Regions from separate parts of the Streptomyces sp. NPDC059080 genome, predicted to be linked through region 1. Evidence: riboswitches for the same ligand, from Rfam matches in the RefSeq annotation. Region 1 holds a riboswitch; the other holds the start of a gene.

Region 1 (9,015 bases):
CAGCGTGAAGGAGAGGCCGTCGACGGACTTGACCAGGCCGTCGTCGGTCGGGAAGTGCACCTTCAGATCGCGGACGTCGAGGAACGCGGAACCGCCATGCGGCTCAGCGGTGCCGGTCGGGCCCGGGGCGCCGGATGCGGTGTCGTCGGAGTCGGTCACGAGAGCCTCACGCGCGGGTCGACGGCGGCGTACAGGACGTCCACCACCAGGTTGCACAGGACGATGAAGAACGCGGCGAGCAGGGTGACGCCGAGGATGTTGGGCAGGTCGTTGGCGGTGATCGCCTGGACGGCGAAGGCGCCCACGCCCTGGAGCGAGAAGACCTGTTCGGTGATGAGCGCACCGCCGAGCAGCAGCCCCAGGTCCATGCCGAACACCGTGATGAGCGGGGTGAGGGCGGCGCGCAGCCCGTGCCGGACGACGACGGTGCGCTCCCCCAGCCCCTTGGCGCGCGCGGTCCTGATGTAGTCCTCACTCAGCGTCTCCAGCATGCCCGCCCTGGTCAGACGGGCGTAGAGCGCCGAGTAGAGGAACGCCAGCGTCACCCAGGGCAGGACCAGCGTGCGGGCCCACAGGAGAGGGTTGTCGAAGAGCGGGACGTAATCGCTGCGTTCGAAGATCGGCCATTGGTACGTGAAGAGCGCCAGTGCGATGGCTCCGGTGAAGAACATCGGCAGCGACACACCGGCCAGGGCGACGCCCATCGACAGCCGGTCGAAGAACGAGCCGGGGCGCAGCGCGGAGATGACGCCGGTGGTGATGCCGGAGACGAGCCAGACGACGGCCGCGCCGAGGGCGAGCGACAGGGTGACCGGGAGACGGGACTGGATCTCCGGCCAGACCTCGATATGGGTCTTGAAGGAGTAGCCGAAGCACGGTACGTGGCAGCGCGCCGCCTCGGGGCCGAACTTGTAGTCGACGCCGGTGAAGATGCCCCTGAGGAACTCCCAGTACTGTTCGTACACGGGCTTGTCCAGGCCGAGGTTCCTCTTCACCGCCGCGATGTCGGCGGGCGTCGGCGACTTGCCGATGTACTGCTGGGCGAGCTGGTCGGTGGTCTGTCCGGCGATCTTCGGCAGCAGGAAGAAGATGCCGAAGGTGACCGCGCTGACGATCAGCAGCAGGACCACCGCGCTGATCACCCTGCGGATGAGGTACGAGAACACGGGGATGCGGCGTCGGTGCCCGCGGGGCCGAGGGGGCCGGCCGCGGGCATCAATGCCTTCACCTGCCTTCCGGGACTTACTTCTTGACGCCGATGTTGAGGTAGTCGTACTGCCCGCTGTAGGCCGAGGTGGCCACCATGTTCGTGGCCTTCGGGGAGCGGTAGTTCAGGACCTTGAAGTAGGTGAGCGGGACCATCAGGGCCTGGCTCATCGCCTTCTTGTCGATCTCGGCGTACGCCTTCTCGCGCCCGGCCTTGTCGGGGTCGGCGACGGCGGAGTCGAGGAGTTTGTTGATCTCCGGGTCGTCCGTCTCGGAGAGGTTGACGTTGCCGGAGCTGGAGATGGCCTTGCCGTTGAGGATCTGCTGGAGGTAGCCGTAGCCGGTCGGGAAGTCGGCGCCCCACTGCATCATGATCAGGCCGACGTTGTTCTTCTTGTTGAACGTCGGGACGCCCGCGTAGTCCGAGAAGTACTTGCTGCTCGGGTACTGCTGGATCTTGGCGGTGATGCCGATCTTCTTCAGCGAGGAGATGACGGAGGTCGCCGCGTCCACCTCCTCCTGCCGGTCACTGCGGGCGAGGATGGTGGTGGAGATGTTCCCGGCACCGCACTCGGCCCACTTCTTCTTCGCCTCGGTGAGGTCGAGGTTGTCGCCCGAGTACTTCTGCGGGTACAGGTCGAACTTCTCGTAGCCGGGGATGTCGGTCGGCAGGACGGTGGAGGCGATGTCGCCGCGGATCGGGCCGCCGAGAGAGGTCTGCACGGCCTTCTTGTCGACGGCGTACTGGACTGCCTGGCGGCAGGCGAGCTTGTCGAACGGCTTCACCTTGGTGTCGATCGACAGGTAGTTGAGCCGCTGGCCGAGGGCGTTGTCGGTGTTGCCCTTCTCCTTGGCGTCGGTCAGCAGCTGCGCCTGGGTCTGCGCGTCGACGCCCTTACCGGCCAGGTCGACGGTGGTGTTCCCGGCCAGCAGGTCCTTGTCGATGGTGGACTGCGCCACCTTCAGCTTCAGGACGATCTTGTCCGGCAGCTGCTTGCGCAGCGGGTCCGTCTTCGCCGACCAGTGCGGGTTGCGGACGAGGGTGAGCTGCTTGCCCTCCTGGTAGTCCTGGAACTTGTACGAACCGGAGGAGACCACGGACCTGGTGTAGTCGGCGCCCTTGTCCTTGGCCTGCGGGACCGGCGCGGTCTGCGGGGCGCTGACCAGCTGGTCGAACTCCGCGAGCGCCTTCTTGAGGTGGAAGACGATGGTGTGGTCGTCCGGCGTCTCGATCGACTTCAGCCCGGCCTTGCTCTTGTCCTTGTACGGGCCCTTGTAGCCGCCGCCGTCGTTGTCCTTGAGGAACTGCTGGAAGTAGTTGGGCCCCAGGGACAGCGTGTCGCGGGCGAAGTTGGAACGCTCGACGGCGTACTTGACGTCCTGCGAGGTGACGTCGGTGCCGTCGTCGTACTTCACGCCCTTGCGGAGCTTGTACGTCCAGGTCTTGCCGCTGTCGGAGGACTCGCCCTTGGACTCGGCGAGGTCCGGGACGATCTCGTTGCCCTTGGGGCCGGGGCCCGGCTTGAAGGTCGTCAGGGAACGCGCGTAGAGGCGGCTGAAGTTGTACACGAACGCGTAGTAGGTGTTGCCCGGGTCGAAGGACTCGGGGGCGTCGCTCATCGCGTAGGTGACCGTGCCGCCCTTCGCGTCCGAGGCGTTGACGATTCCCTCGGTGGCGGCGTTCGCCTTGCCGGAGGCGGTGGATCCGGCGCCCCCGGTGCAGCCGGCCAGCAGGCCCGCGCTGGTGATGGCCGCTATCGCCGCGACCGGAACTGACCTTCGCATGATGGTGGCGCTCCCCTTCAATCGTCGAACACTTCGAGAAATGACTTCGGAAAACTTCGGAACGACAGGACGTGGTGCGGCGGGCGGGGGCCGGCTCAGCGGCCGCCGCGGGGGTCCAGTGCGTCCCGCAGACCGTCACCGAGCAGGTTGAACGCGAGCACGGTGACGAAGATGGCGAGACCGGGGACGAGCATGTACTGCGGGTCGACCTCGTAGTACTTGACCGCCTGGTTGAGCATGCCGCCCCAGGACGCCTGGGGCGGCTGGATGCCGACGCCCAGGAAGCTCAGCGCCGCCTCGAAGAGGATGTTGGAGGGGATCAGCAGCGTCGAGTAGACGACGATCGGGCCGACGAGGTTGGGCAGCAGTTCGCGGAAGAGGATGAACGGGCCGCGCGCGCCCATGCCGCGCGCCGCGTCCACGAACTCCCGCTCCCGCAGCGACAGGGTCTGCGCCCGCACGATGCGGCCCATGTACGGCCAGTTGAAGAAGCCGATCACGAAGATCAGCACGGAGAGGTGGAGCGGCAGTCCGGTGAGGCCGAAAGCTCCCCCCTGGAGCGAGGCGGAAATCGCGATGGCGAACAGCAACAGCGGGAACGCCAGGAAGACATCCATCAGCCGGCTGATCACCGCGTCGACGCGCCCGCGGTAGAAACCGGCGATCACGCCCATGACCGTGCCGATCGCCACCGACAGCAGGGTGGCGCCGAAGGCGACGATCAGCGAGACCCAGGAACCCTCCAGCACCCGGGCGAGCAGATCGCGGCCGAACTTCGGGTCCACGCCCAGCGGATGCTCACCGCTCATGCCGCCCAGGTCGCCCTTGGGAAGCGTGGTGTTGGGGTCGATCAGCGACTGGTGGGGACTGTCGGGGTCGAGACCGAGCAGCGCCTGGAGCGGGCGGGAGAGCGCAGCGACGGCGATCAGCAGGATGACAACGATGGCACCGGCCACCGCGACCTTGTCGCGCCGGAAGCGCAGCAGCGCGATACGGCCCAGCGAGCGGCCTTCGATCCGCTTGCCCTCCACGCCCTTCAGCACCGCTTCCGGCTGCGTCTGGGCAGCCGCGCCGGTGGTCTCGATCGGTGCGGTCACAGTGCCTTTGACCCCTCTCGGCCGACGGTGGCCGGCCTCACGCCCCGCCGCGCTCGCGGCCTGGTCCCCATCGCCGCCGCACGCCCTCGTGCGGATGCCAAGGAACGTTCGCCACGCGAAACGCCGCGCGTTCACCTGGCAGGTGTCCGGATGGTGTTCGTACACAGGGCCGATGCCCTGCTGCCGGAGTCTTCATCCGATTCGCGATCACTCACCAGCCCCCAAGGTGAATGGATGCGCAACTGTGATGTGGTCTACAAGTCTCCGCTATGCGGACGGAATGGACGTCTGAGCGGAGAATTCCGTGGCGAGAAAACGCCCGTCAATTCGCGGGCAAAACAGGGTGATGTGGGGCGCAGGACCCAGAACGGCGGAACTCCGGAACGGCCCGGCGGGCGCGCCGCCGGGTCAGTAGGGGCGCGGGTAGCCGTACCCGGGGACGGACGGCTGCACCGGGGCGCCGTAGCCCTCACGGTCGAAGAAGGGGCGCGCGCAGGCCCGCATCCACATGCCGACCGGGTCGTACTCATCCTGCATCGCGACGGTCGAGACGGGCAGCCCGTCGGGGACTGCGCCGATCGACTGCTGGATCATCAACCGGGCGGCATCCACGCCCTGTTGGCCCGTGTCGTAGAGGTCCAGGCCGAGGGCGAGGTACGGCGCGCCGAGGGCGGGCTGCACCCAGGCGCGGCGCAACGACCGCACGGCGGGCGTGCGGTAGGCGTTCTGCGCGAGCAGGGCGTAGAACTGCGGGAGGTCGATGGCCGGTTCGGTGATGCGCAGCGGTCCGGCGGGCAGCCGGTCGAGGCCGCCGGCGATGCGGCGCAGATCCAGCCAGGGGATGCCGACGCCGCCGCCGGGGGCGTGCGGATTCAGCCACAGGCCCCACCGGTCGGGGAAGAGGGCGACGGCGATCTCGACACCGGTGACCAACTCGTGGTCGCGGTTCCAGCCGGAGGCGGCCAGTTCGGGCGCGGAGGTGACGCAGGGCGCGTAGCCCAGGCCGTCGACCTCCATGTTCCCGTACTGCGCGTCGGGCATCCCGGCACGGCCGTGCCAGAGCAGCATCCAGACCTGACCGGCGGCGAGCGCGTGCAGCAGCGCTTCGTAGGCGTCGTAGCGGCCGGGCGTGACCTGCCCCAGCATCTGCTCGACCCGGCCTGCCGCCGCTCCCTGATGCGCACCCGCGCTCACGTGGTCCGTCCCTTCTCCGGCGGCCGCGTGGGGTACGTCCGCCCGTCGTCCGTCCAGCTTACGAGTGGTCCCGGGAGTAGAAGGGCCGTACGCGCGCACCCATCCAGTCGGCGACCGGGTCGCCCTGGGCGACGTCCAGCAGCACCAACTGGACGGGCCAGGCCGCCGGTACCGCGCCGAGCGCGCGTCCCAGGGCCGTGAGGGCCACCTCGCGGGTGGCGTCGTCGAAGGGGTCGGCGAGGGTGGTGTCGATCTCCACGCCGACGAAGAGCGCGGGCGTGTCGCCCTCCACACTTGCCAGGGCACGACGGGCAGTTCGGACAATACCGATGCCGGAGAACTCCAGCCCGGCGGCCGCGAGGAAGTCCACCGGCTCCTCCTGCCAGTCCGGCTCGAAGAGCCGCACCCGGCCGCCGACGGGCGCGGGCATCCCGGGCACCGCCTCCCGGCACAGCTCGGCCACCGCGGGCGCGGGCAGCATGGTGCCGACCGTGCCGCCGGGGTTGACGGCGATCCCGAGCAGCGGCGGCAGCCCGCGGGCGAACTCCTGCGCCGGGGCGACGGTGAAGGACAGGTGCGTGCCGACGGTCCGCAGGAACTCCTGCTCGGAGCTGAACACCGGGACGTACGCCACGTCGTCGATCTGGACGGTGGGCAGATCCAGGCCCCGGCCACCGGGGCCGGCGGCGTCCGGACCGCCGCCGTTGGGCAGCGGCACCCACACCCGGCTGCGGCCCAGCACCTCCACGATCCGGCCGCCCGCGCCGGGGTGGCCGACCGAGGCCCCGAGGACCTCTTCGAGTTCGTTGGCGGGCCACGCCATCTGCGGTATTCCCTGCTCGATCCCCTGCTCGGGAAAGTTCATGTCCATCCATCCGCTTCCGTACCGCGCGCTCTGGCCGATGAGCCTAGACGAGTGGCGGCGGCGCCGTGTCCGCCGCCCGGGCCGCGGGCCCTCCCCCGTCGAAGCGGAGCGCGCGCAGCCGGTCCGCCGCGTCCCGGTCCAGCAGGACGGCCGAGACGAAACCCCGGGGCGGGCGGCCCGCCGCAGCGTCCCCGATCAACCGCCGGGCGGCCGCGCGGTGCCGGGCGAAGGCGTAGCCGGACACCCCGCGCCCGCGCGAGCGCTGACCGCACCGCGCCACCTCGGGCGGGACGTCGAGCAGCAGCAGGTGGGGGCGGCGCCCGCCGCGCCGCGCGGCGCGGGCGATCCAGCGGCGCACCCAGGTCTGCGTGCCGCAGTCGTGCACCACCGCGCCCCGGCCCGAGCGCAGCACCCGGCGCAGCCCGAGGTAGTGCGCCACCCGGACGAGTGGCCGGTAGAGGGCGTACGGCATCCGGCGCAACCGGCCGCGCTCCCAGCGCGCGCGCACGTCCTGGGAGTCGACGCGGTGGACGGGCGCGCCCCCGTCGTCGGCCGCCGGTACGACGCGGCGCATCAGGGTGGTCTTGCCGCTGCCGGGCAGCCCGGAGACGACGACCACGGCGCCCGCGGGGAAGCGGAGTTCGGGCGGGAGCGTGGCGGTGGGGCGGGCGCGGAGGTCGGTGACGGCGGGGGTGAGGAGGGACGCGGCGGGGGCGCCGCCCGGGGCCGGGACGCCGCCCGAGCCCGAAGTGCCGTCCGGAGCCCGGGCATCGCCGGATCCCGGGCCGCTCGCCGAGCCCAAGGCATCGTCCGGGCCCGGGGCACCGCCCGGCCCCCGCCCCGCCCGCGGCCCCCAAGGCGTACGTGGCCCCGGCACCAGCCCGGACGGTGCGGCGCCCCCGCCCCCGCCCCCCGGTGCGGCCGTGCGCGTGACTTCGCTCTGCACCGTGATCGCCCCTCCCCCTTCGGTGGGGCCGGGCGGCGGCCCGTCCCCATCCCCCGCACAGTGTCAAGAAAAGGTAATGCCCTTCAAGGCGTCGGGTGTTCGGGTGCCATGGCGTCCGGGCCGCACGGGGCGGCGCGGGGGCGGGTGGAGGCGCTCCGTCCGGCCCGTCCCGTGGGTTCCGGGCCGGGGCTCCTACGTGCAGCGTTCCCATGCAATGATGTCGGCGCCACGTGCACTCCTGTGTTCCGCCGTGCACGGTCAACTCCATACCGGCCGCTTGAATCCGCGCGGGAGAGTCCCCGGCCGCACGCCGGGGCGCCGAAGGAGCAAGTCCTCCCTTGAATCTCTCAGGCCCCTATACCGCGCGGGCGAGGCAGATCTGAAAAGCGAGACGCGGCCCGGTCCGGGAGCGGCTCCACCCAAGGTGCAAACCGGCCCGTTCGCGGGATTCCGGTGAACCTCTCAGGTTCCGATGACAGATGGGGAGACACGTCCTCTCATCCTGTCCGGGAGCCCACCATGACCGATGCCCCCCGCCGCACCGCGCTCGACGCCGTCCACCGCGCGCTGGGCGCGACCATGACCGACTTCGCCGGCTGGGACATGCCGCTGCGCTACGCCAGCGAGCGCGACGAGCACGTCGCCGTCCGCACCCGCGCCGGTCTCTTCGACCTCTCCCACATGGGCGAGATCACCGTCACCGGCCCGCGCGCGGCCGACCTCCTCGACCACGCGCTGGTCGGCAACATCGGCTCCGTGAAGCCGGGCCGCGCCCGCTACACCATGATCTGCCAGGAGGACGGCGGCATCCTCGACGACCTGATCGTCTACCGCCTGGGCGAGCAGGAGTACCTGGTCGTCGCCAACGCCTCCAACGCCCAGACCGTCCTGGACGCGCTGACCGCCCGGGCCGGTGGCTTCGACGCCGCGATCCGCGACGACCGCGACGCCTACGCGCTGCTGGCCGTGCAGGGCCCGGAGTCCCCCGGCATCCTCAAGGCCGTCACCGACGCCGACCTGGACGGGCTGAAGTACTACGCCGGGCTGCCCGGCACGGTCGCCGGGGTGCCCGCGCTGATCGCCCGTACGGGATACACCGGCGAGGACGGCTTCGAGCTGTTCGTACGGCCGGAGGACGCGGCCGCGCTCTGGACGGCGCTGCTGGCGGCGGGCAAGGACGTGGGCCTGGTGCCGTGCGGTCTGTCCTGCCGCGACACGCTGCGCCTGGAGGCGGGCATGCCGCTCTACGGCCATGAGCTGACGACGGCGACCACGCCGTTCGACGCGGGTCTCGGCCGGGTCGTGAAGTTCGAGAAGACGTCCAACGGCGGCGCCTTCGTCGGCCGCGCCGCGCTGGAGGCGGCCGCCGCGCGCGCCGAGGAGCAGCCGCCGCGCACGCTCGTCGGCCTGATCGCCGAGGGCCGCCGCGTGCCGCGGGCGGGCTACGCGGTGACCGACGCCGAGGGCACCGTCATCGGCGAGGTGACCTCCGGGGCGCCGTCGCCCACCCTCGGCAAGCCGGTCGCGATGGCGTACGTCGACGCCGCGCACGCCGCACCGGGCACCGCGGGCGTCAAGGTCGACATCCGTGGCAGCCACGAGCCGTACGAGGTCGTCGCGCTGCCCTTCTACAAGCGGGAGAAGTAACCCGTACCCGCATGCGGGCGACGTACCCGTAGCGGGACACCTCACCCCGGGTGGGGCCGCCGCGCCGGGCCCGCGCGGCCCGGCCGCCGCCGGTGTGTCTCACTGTGCAAGACCCCTTTCACCACCACACCCTCGCGTACAGGAGAATCGACCCATGAGCAACCCCCAGCACCTGCGCTACAGCAAGGAGCACGAGTGGCTGTCGGACGCCGAGGGCGGCGTCTCGACGGTCGGCATCACCGAGCACGCGGCGAACGCGCTCGGCGATGTCGTCT
Region 2 (9,015 bases), on a different contig from region 1:
GCTGTGCGGGCGTCAGACGTCGTACTCCGTCAGCGGCGGGCAGGAGCAGACGAGGTTACGGTCGCCGAAGGCACCGTCGATGCGGCGGACCGGCGGCCAGTACTTCTCCGCCGCCACGACACCCGCCGGGAAGACGGCCTCCTCGCGGGTGTACGAGTGCGACCACTCACCGCCGAGCGCACCCGCGGTGTGCGGGGCGTTGCACAGCGGGTTGTCATCCTTGTCCCACTCGCCGGTGCCTACCTTTTCGATCTCCGCGCGGATCGCGATCATCGCGTCGCAGAAGCGGTCCAGCTCGGTGAGGTCCTCGCTCTCGGTCGGCTCGATCATCAGCGTGCCGGCCACCGGGAACGACATCGTCGGGGCGTGGAAGCCGTAGTCGATGAGGCGCTTGGCGACGTCGTCGATGCTCACGCCCGTGGCCTTGGTCAGCGGCCGGACGTCGATGATGCACTCGTGCGCGACCAGCCCGCCGGGACCGGCGTAGAGCACCGGGAAGTGCGGCTCCAGGCGCTTGGCAATGTAGTTCGCGGAGAGCACCGCGACCTGCGTGGCGCGCTTGAGGCCCTCGCCGCCCATGAGGCGGACGTACGCCCAGGAGATCGGCAGAATTCCGGCCGAACCCCAGGGCGCGGCGGAGATCGGGCCGACGCCGGTCTCCGGGCCCGCGGTGGGCTGCAACGGGTGGTTGGGCAGGTACGGCGCGAGGTGGGCGCGGACACCGACCGGGCCGACGCCGGGGCCACCGCCGCCGTGCGGGATGCAGAAGGTCTTGTGAAGGTTCAGGTGCGAGACGTCGCCGCCGAACTTCCCGGGCTCGGCGAGCCCGACCAGCGCGTTGAGGTTGGCGCCGTCCACGTAGACCTGGCCGCCCGCGTCGTGCACCGCCGCGCAGATCTCACTGATGTGCTCCTCGAACACACCGTGCGTCGACGGGTACGTGACCATCAGAACGGCCAGCTCGTCACGGTGCTTGTCGATCTTGGCGTGCAGGTCCTCGGTGTCGACCTCGCCGTCCTCGCCGGTCTTGACGACGACGACCTTCATGCCGGCCATCACAGCGCTCGCGGCGTTGGTGCCGTGCGCCGACGACGGGATGAGGCAGACGGTGCGCTGCTCGTCGCCGTTGGCGCGGTGGTATGCGCGCACCGCCAGCAGACCGGCCAGCTCACCCTGGGATCCGGCGTTCGGCTGGAGGGAGACCTTGTCGTAGCCGGTGACGGTGGCCAGCCGCTCCTCCAGCTCCTGGATCAGCGTGAGGTAGCCCTGCGCCTGCTCGGCGGGGGCGAAGGGGTGCAGCTGCCCGAACTCCGGCCAGGTGACCGGCTCCATCTCCGTCGTCGCGTTCAGCTTCATCGTGCAGGAGCCGAGCGGGATCATGCCGCGGTCGAGCGCGTAGTCCTTGTCGGACAGGCGGCGCAGGTAGCGCAGCATCGCGGTCTCGGAACGGTGCTGGTGGAAGACGGGGTGGGTGAGGTAGCCGTCGGTGCGCAGCAGGCCCTCGGGCAGCACATCCGCGGCCGCGGCGTCCAGCTGCTCGACGTCGCCGGAGAGGCCGAAGGCGCGCCAGACGGCGGCGAGCTGCGCCCGGCCGGTGGTCTCGTCGCAGGCGATGCCGACGTGGTCCACGTCGACCTGGCGGAGGTTGACACCGGCGTCCCGGGCCGCGGCGACGACGTCGGCGGCCCGTCCCGGCACCCGGGCGGTCACGGTGTCGAAGTACGCGCCGTGCAGCAGCTCCACGCCACCGGCCTTCAGGCCCTCGGCGAGGACTGTGGCGTAGCGGTGGGTACGGCGGGCGATGGCGGCCAGCCCGTCCGGACCGTGGTAGACCGCATACATTCCGGCCATGACGGCGAGCAGCACCTGCGCGGTGCAGATGTTGCTGGTGGCTTTCTCACGGCGGATGTGCTGCTCACGGGTCTGCAGGGCGAGCCGGTACGCCTTGGCGCCGTCGGCGTCGACCGAGACGCCGACCAGGCGGCCGGGCAGGCTCCGGGCGAACTTCTCGCGTACGGCCATGAAACCGGCGTGCGGGCCGCCGAAGCCCATCGGGACGCCGAAGCGCTGGGTGGTGCCCACCGCGATGTCGGCGCCCAGCTCGCCCGGCGAGGTGAGGAGGGTCAGGGCCAGCAGGTCGGCGGCGACGGTGACGACGGCGCCCAGCTCCTGGGCCTGCGCGATGACCTGGCGGGGGTCGCGGACCGCGCCGGACGCCCCGGGGTACTGCAGCAGCACACCGAAAACGCCGCGCTCGGCGATCTCCGCCGGGATGCCGTCACCGAGGTCGGCGACGACGACCTCGACGCCGGTGGGCTCGGCGCGCGTCCGGATGACGGCGATGGTCTGCGGCAGGCAGTCGGCGTCGACGAGGAAGACGCCCTGCTTGACCTTGCCGACCCGCCTGGAGAGCGCCATGGCCTCGGCGGCGGCGGTGCCCTCGTCGAGGAGCGACGCGCCCGAGGTGGGCAGGCCGGTGAGGTCGGCGACCATCGTCTGGAAGTTCAGCAGCGCCTCCAGCCGGCCCTGCGAGATCTCCGGCTGGTACGGGGTGTATGCCGTGTACCAGGCGGGGTTCTCCATGACGTTGCGCAGGATCACCGGCGGCGTGAACGTGCCGTGGTAGCCGAGGCCGATCATGGACGACAGAACCTGGTTGCGCTGGGCGAGGGCGCGCAGCTCGGCGAGGACGTCCGCCTCCGAACGGCCCTGCGGTAGCCCCAGCGCCTGGGCACTCTTGATCACATCGGGCACGGCGGCCGCGGTCAGCTCGTCCAGCGAACCGAATCCGACCTGCGCGAGCATCTTCGCCTGCGCCTCATGGTCCGGACCGATGTGCCGGTGCTCGAAGGGCGTACCGCCCTCCAGCTCGGCCAGAGGGATGCGATTGGTGGTCATCTGCGGGGGCCTCCTGGTCTCAACGACCTACGAGGGGCACCACGGCGCTGGTGCCCGGACGGCCTCCCCCTCTGTCATCTCAACCTGAGAGCTTCACCGGCCCACCGCTGCGGCCCGGCTTTCACCGTCGGTGAGGAGGGGTTCCGGCGCTGCGTCGTCCGTGGCCCGCCCTGCTTTCCAGAGTGACCTCGTCCGAGCGGTACGTGTGCCTGAGAGTTTCCGGGGAGGATTTGCTCCTTCGGCGTCCGCGCCGTGAACGACATGGACTCTCCCGCACGGGGTCAGCGGCCATTTGCCAGCCTACCAGCGCGTCATCTGGGCGATCCTTCGAGTGGCCGACATAAGAAATGTGCCGTTTGGTAGGTGTCACAATGCAGTTGCGACCACTTGGAGGGGCCGTGCAAACCGATATCGACCCGCGGAGCCTGATCGGCCGCAAGGCATACGACCGCCAAGGCGCCAAGATCGGCACCGTGGACGAGGTCTACCTCGACGACGCGACCGGCGAACCCGAATGGGCGGCAGTGCGCACCGGTCTTTTCAGCCGCGATGCCTTCGTCCCCCTGGAGCCGAGCCGTCTGGTCGACGACGCCCTGCGCATCCCCTACGACCGCAAGCTGATCAAGGACGCCCCCGACTTCGGCGTCGGCCGCCACCTCTCCCCCGAACAGGAACTCCAGCTCTACCACCACTACCGGCTGGACCTCACCTCCCCGGCGGACGTCGACCGTCCCCCCGCCGACAAGAACTTCGGCAACATCGCGGGGTCGGACGGCTGACGGCCGTCCCTGATACACAGCCCGACGATCCGCGCCCGGCCGACGCACTACGAGCCGCGGCAGGCGCCTCCCGAGGAGGAGATCGTCGACGGGCCGGGGGAAGCCACCCCACGTGCGGGCTCGCCATCGGGCGACGCCCCTGCCCGGTCAGGCTTCGGGCAGTCCGGCTCCTGGTGACCCGACTCCGCCCGGCCCGACTCCAGGAGGCCCGACCCCAGGTCGTCCGACTCCAGAGGGCCCGATTCCTGGTCGTACGACTCCGGACCGCCGGATATCGGGCGGCCGAATATCCCGCTCGGCCCGCTCTCTCCGCCCATGACCGGCGCTGCCTCACCCCGTACGGGACCCGCCGTCGGCGCGCCACCCACCAGCGGCAGCGGCTCTCCCGGCCGTAGCGCCGGATCGTCCACGGCGAAGGTCCGTACCCGCCCCGGCGCCGACCACGGCTGCTCGAAGCGCACCGTCACCCGTCCCACCCCGCTGCCCTGCACCCATCCGGCGCCGTACTCGTCATGGACGACGTCCAGCCCGGGGTGCCACCGCCGCGGCCGCTCCTCCTCCGGCTCCGCCCCGCCCCGCTCCTCGCCACCCTCCGCAGCCGCCCCCAGGGCCAGCTGAGCGGCTTCGACGGCCTCCCGCTCCGTGGCCAGCTGGGCGAACAAATCCTCCTGTGTGAAGTCGGCCAGCCCGCTCACCCCCACCCCCAGCAGCCGCACCCCGCCCGTGGTGTCCACCAGGTCCAGCAGGCGGAGCGCCGCCTCCCGCACCACCGCCGGGTCATCGGTGGGCCCTCGCAGCGTCTCCGACCGCGTCAGGGTCGAGAAGTCGTAGTTCCGTACCTTGATCACGACCGTGCGGCCGGAGCGACCGGCGGCCCGCAGCCGCTGCACACACCGCTCCGCCAGCCGCACCAGCTCGTTGCGCACCCGGGTGCGGTCGGTGAGGTCGACCTCGAAGGTGTCCTCCACCGACACCGACTTCGCGTCCCGCTCGGCGACGACCGGCCGGTCGTCCCGGCCCAGCGCCATCGCGTACAGCCCCGCCCCGTGCGCCCTCCCCAGCAACCGCACCAGCTCCGCCTCCCCCGCCTCGGCGGTCTCCGCGACGGTCGTGATCCCTGCCCGGCGCAGCGCCTCGGCCGTCGCCGGTCCGACACCCGGCAGGGTGCGGACGGTCATCGGCCCCAGCAGCTCGCGCTCGGTGCCCGGCTCGATGATCCGCAGGCCATCCGGCTTGGCTGCCTCCGATGCGATCTTGGCGAGCATCTTGGCCCCGGCCAGCCCCACCGAGCCCGTCAGCCCCGTGACAGCCCTGATGTCGCGCCGCAGCTGCTCGCCGACCGCGCGGGAGGCGGCGGAGTCGGCCGCGACGCCGCCCGCCTCCAGGTCGACAAACGCCTCGTCCAGGCTCAACGGCTCGACCAGCGGCGACAGCGCGTGCAGCAGCTCCATGACGCTGCCGCTGACCTGCCGGTAGACGGAGAAGCGCGGACTGAGATAGGCGGCATTGGGGCACAGCCTGCGTGCCTGGGCCGTAGGCATCGCCGACCGCACCCCGAAAACCCGTGCCTCGTACGACGCGGTCGAGACGACGCCGCGCGGCCCGATTCCGCCCACGACCACCGGCTTACCGCGCAGGCTGGGCTTGGCCGCCTGCTCGGCGGCCGCGAAGAACGCATCCATGTCGAGATGCAGAATCGTCGGCGCACGTCTCACACAACCGATGCTGCCGCATGCCACTGACAATCGGCCCCGAGCAGGGCCGGAACGTCCGCCGAAGGCCGCCCGGAGGCGGCCGGGGCTCAGCCCGCGCGGTTGCGCCGCCGGGCCAGCTCGTCGTGCGGGTTCTGCCCGACCAGGGTCTCGCCCGTGTCCACCCGCTCACCGTGCAGCTGGGACAGCGCGCTCTCCACGTCCCGCCACACCACGCCGATGGCGATGCCGAAAACGCCCTGACCGCCCTGGAGGAGATCGACCACCTGATCCGGGGAGGTGCATTCGTAGACCGTCGCGCCGTCGCTCATCAGCGTCATCCGCGTCAGATCGGCCAGGCCCCGGGAGCGCAGGTGCTGCACCGCGGTGCGGATGTTCTGGAGCGACACGCCCGTGTCCAGCAGCCGCTTGACGATCTTCAGCACGACGACGTCCCGGAAGCTGTAGAGCCGCTGGGTCCCCGAGCCGTACGCCGGGCGAACACTCGGCTCCACCAGGCCGGTACGCGCCCAGTAGTCGAGCTGCCGGTAGGTGATGCCCGCGGCCGCACACGCGGTCGGTCCGCGGTAACCGATGATCGCCGTTCCACGCTCCGCCGACACCGCGGCGGCCTGTACCGGGGCTCGGTCCGCCACCACACCCGGAGGGAGCGGCAACGCCCCCTCCGCCGTACCGTCACCGGTGATTGCCACGCCGCCCTCCGTCCTCCACGTCCCGGACGGGACCTGCCGTATCGACGGTATGCAGTCGCTCGGGGTGCGTCAACGATCGCCGCGCTCGCCACGCCGAGTGATAATCACCCCACGAGTGGTTTCTCGTACCCCGAGACGGGGAAGGCGTAGTCGGTTGGCCGAAAACTTCAGCCGATGGCCGGTTTCTTGCGGAGCCCATGGAAGCGCCGCCACCGGCCGCTGTCACTGGCTGTTGGTGCCGAAATCCTCGGGCGAGATCTGGTCGAGGAACTCGCGGAACTTCTCCACCTCGTCCTCCTGCTCGTCCGGAATGGCGATGCCCGCGTCGTCCAACACACCGTCGGTGCCGAAGATCGGCGTACCGGTGCGCAGCGCCAGCGCTATCGCGTCGGACGGCCGTGCACTGACCTCCACCCCGCTGGCGAAGACCAGCTCGGCATAGAACACCCCCTCGCGCAGATCCGTGATGCGGACCTGCGTCAGCTCCTGGCCCACCGCTTCCAGCACGTCCTTGAAAAGGTCGTGCGTCAGCGGCCTGGCAGGGACCATGCCCTGCTGGGCGAAGGCGATGGCGGTGGCCTCCCCCGGCCCGATCCAAATGGGCAGGTAACGATCGCCTCCCACCTCCCGCAGGAGCACGATCGGTTGGCTGGAAGGCATTTCCACCCGGACACCCACGACGTCGAGCTCGTTCACACAGCAACCCTAGGACGTGCCCGGCAGGTTTGGGTAGTCGGGCAGGTATTTGCTCACTGGAGTTGGGCCCGCAGCGCGCTCTCGACGAGCGCGGCATGCAGCCGCACGGAGAGGGTGGCCAGCTCCCTGGCCGTGGCCTCCGCATGCGCCCTGGTCTGCGGGTTACGGTGCCGCCGCAGCGGCGCCACGACCTGTTCCACCAGGCCGGCCTCGCGCTCGGCGGCGGCCTTCACGGCCCGCAGATGACGCGGTTCGAGCCCGAAACCGCCGAGATCCGCGACGAGCCGGGCGATACCGACGGCCTCGCCGCCGTAGCGGCCCTCCGCATCGGCGGTGAGCAGGCCGTACGACTCCCACTCGGCCAGCGCGGCCTCGTCCACCTCAGCGGCGGCGAGCAGCTCGGCGCGGCCGATCCGGGCCGTCGCGGGCCGCTCCTCGCCCAGCTCGGGGACGCCCTCCACCAGGTCCCTGGAGGGCGCCGGGGCGGGCAGCGGCACCTCCTCGCCGCGCTCCTGGGCGTCGAGGTGCTCACGGATGACCTTCAGCGGGAGGTAGTGATCCCGCTGCATCCGCAGCACGCTCGCGAGGCGCTGGACATCCGCGGTGGTGAATTTGCGGTACCCGGACGACGTACGCGTCGGCTCGACGAGTCCCTCGGCCTCCAAGAAACGGATCTTGGAGATCGTGACCTCGGGGAACTCCTCGCGCAGCAGGCCGAGCACCGCGCCGATGCTCACCGGCTTGCCGTCCGAGGAGGTGGTGCCGGACGAACCGGCACCACCTGTCGGTGTGTGGCGCATATGCCTTCCCTGGCCGGTCAGATCCCCGCGCCCCGCTGGCTCGGGTAGAAGACCAGGCGGTACTTACCGATCTGCACCTCGTCACCGCCGGCCAGAGCGACGGAGTCGATCCGCTCGCGGTTGACGTAGGTGCCGTTGAGGCTGCCGACGTCGGAGACAGTGAAGACACCGTCCTGACCTCGGCGGAACTCCACATGACTGCGGGAGACCGTCACATCGTCGAGGAAGATGTCGCTCTGCGGATGCCGGCCCGCCGTCGTCAGCTCGCCGTCCAGCAGGAAGCGGCTGCCGGAGTTGGGCCCCCGGCGGACGATCAGCAGCGCGGATCCCAGCGGCAGCGCGTCGACCGCCGCCTGCGCCTCGGGCGACAGCGACGGGCTCAGGTTCTGCCCCGTGGCCTCCCCGTCGTACGCCTCGATACCGGAGATCGAGATCGTCGACGTCGTCTCGGACGGGCGCTCGGGCTGCGCGCCCGCACGCAGCGGCGCGCCGCACTGCGAACAGAACTTGCCCGCCTCGGCGTTCCGGTGACCACACCTCGGGCAGGTCGAGGCCGCCGCCCCTTCCGCACCCGGCGCCGCAGAGCCCTGGGCACCTATGCGACCGGCACCGGACGGGTCACCAGCACCTGCCCCGGGACCACCCGCGACCTCATCGCGGAAGAGCGGACGGTCCGCTCCGGCGCCGCCCTCCTCGGGCTGACGCGGGGCGCGGTGCCGCGCCGTGCCGCTGTCACCCTCCTGGCGTGCGCTCTTGCCGAACAGCTTTCCAAACAACTTCACGGGCGATTCCCCTTGTACGAAACAGACCCGCCCGTGGGGCAGGACGAACCCTCGATGCACACACCGGCCGATCCGGACATCCTGTGAACGTCCGCGGCCTCCAGACAGTTTCCCTCACACGCCCCATACACGGTGCGTCGACCCCCCGCTACCTCATGCCCTTCCCGGGCCATCCCCATACGCGTCTCTCTCACTGCGATGACGACCGAGCGTAGTCAGGCCGCTTCGCCTCTCGCAAGGCGTCCACGATGATCTTCTGCTCACCCGTGACACCCACCGCGGCCTGCTCCTTTTCCAGAGTCTGCACCACACCACCGGGGATGTTGAGCGCCGGCTCCAGATCCTGCGGCTTCCCGATGACCTTGAAACGGTACGGCTGCGTGACCCTCTTGCCGTCGATCTCCACTCCGCCGCGGACATCCGAGAGGTAACTGTTCGCAACGATACGGACGTCGTTCACCTGAATCGCCTCGGCACCCGCGGCACGCAGCTCCTGGATCGTGTCGAGCAGCTTGTCCGCCTCCACGGAGTGCGTCGGGTCGTCGATGGTCAGGTTGATGCCGGGCCCCTGGGCCGCGACAGTCCCGGCCAGCACGCCCAGCTGCTGTTCCTTCTCCACGGTCTGCTTACGCGCCTCCTCTGCCTGGTCCGAGCTG

The links. A riboswitch is a leader RNA that binds a small molecule or an ion and turns the genes downstream of it on or off. The one in region 1 is predicted to bind glycine.
Region 2: another riboswitch for glycine. It lies ahead of gcvP (aminomethyl-transferring glycine dehydrogenase); the one in region 1 lies ahead of gcvT (glycine cleavage system aminomethyltransferase GcvT).

The regions. Positions count from the first base shown of each region.
Region 1 is NZ_JBHYGX010000028.1:65,718-74,732, forward strand. It holds gene ACFWWQ_RS21240 (ABC transporter ATP-binding protein) at 1-159, opposite strand, end outside; gene ACFWWQ_RS21245 (ABC transporter permease) at 156-1,166, opposite strand; gene ACFWWQ_RS21250 (ABC transporter substrate-binding protein) at 1,243-2,991, opposite strand; gene ACFWWQ_RS21255 (ABC transporter permease) at 3,087-4,088, opposite strand; gene ACFWWQ_RS21260 (enhanced serine sensitivity protein SseB C-terminal domain-containing protein) at 4,497-5,282, opposite strand; gene ACFWWQ_RS21265 (enhanced serine sensitivity protein SseB) at 5,341-6,147, opposite strand; gene ACFWWQ_RS21270 (AAA family ATPase) at 6,191-6,949, opposite strand; glycine riboswitch at 7,372-7,466, shown strand; gene gcvT (glycine cleavage system aminomethyltransferase GcvT) at 7,613-8,740, shown strand; gene gcvH (glycine cleavage system protein GcvH) at 8,895-9,015, shown strand, end outside.
Region 2 is NZ_JBHYGX010000041.1:5,466-14,480, reverse strand. It holds gene gcvP (aminomethyl-transferring glycine dehydrogenase) at 13-2,898, opposite strand; glycine riboswitch at 3,086-3,182, opposite strand; gene ACFWWQ_RS24735 (PRC-barrel domain-containing protein) at 3,297-3,677, shown strand; gene ACFWWQ_RS24730 (DNA polymerase IV) at 3,725-5,392, opposite strand; gene ACFWWQ_RS24725 (MerR family transcriptional regulator) at 5,479-6,081, opposite strand; gene ACFWWQ_RS24720 (bifunctional nuclease family protein) at 6,304-6,777, opposite strand; gene ACFWWQ_RS24715 (MerR family transcriptional regulator) at 6,831-7,577, opposite strand; gene ACFWWQ_RS24710 (FHA domain-containing protein) at 7,595-8,431, opposite strand; gene ACFWWQ_RS24705 (DUF881 domain-containing protein) at 8,550-9,015, opposite strand, start outside.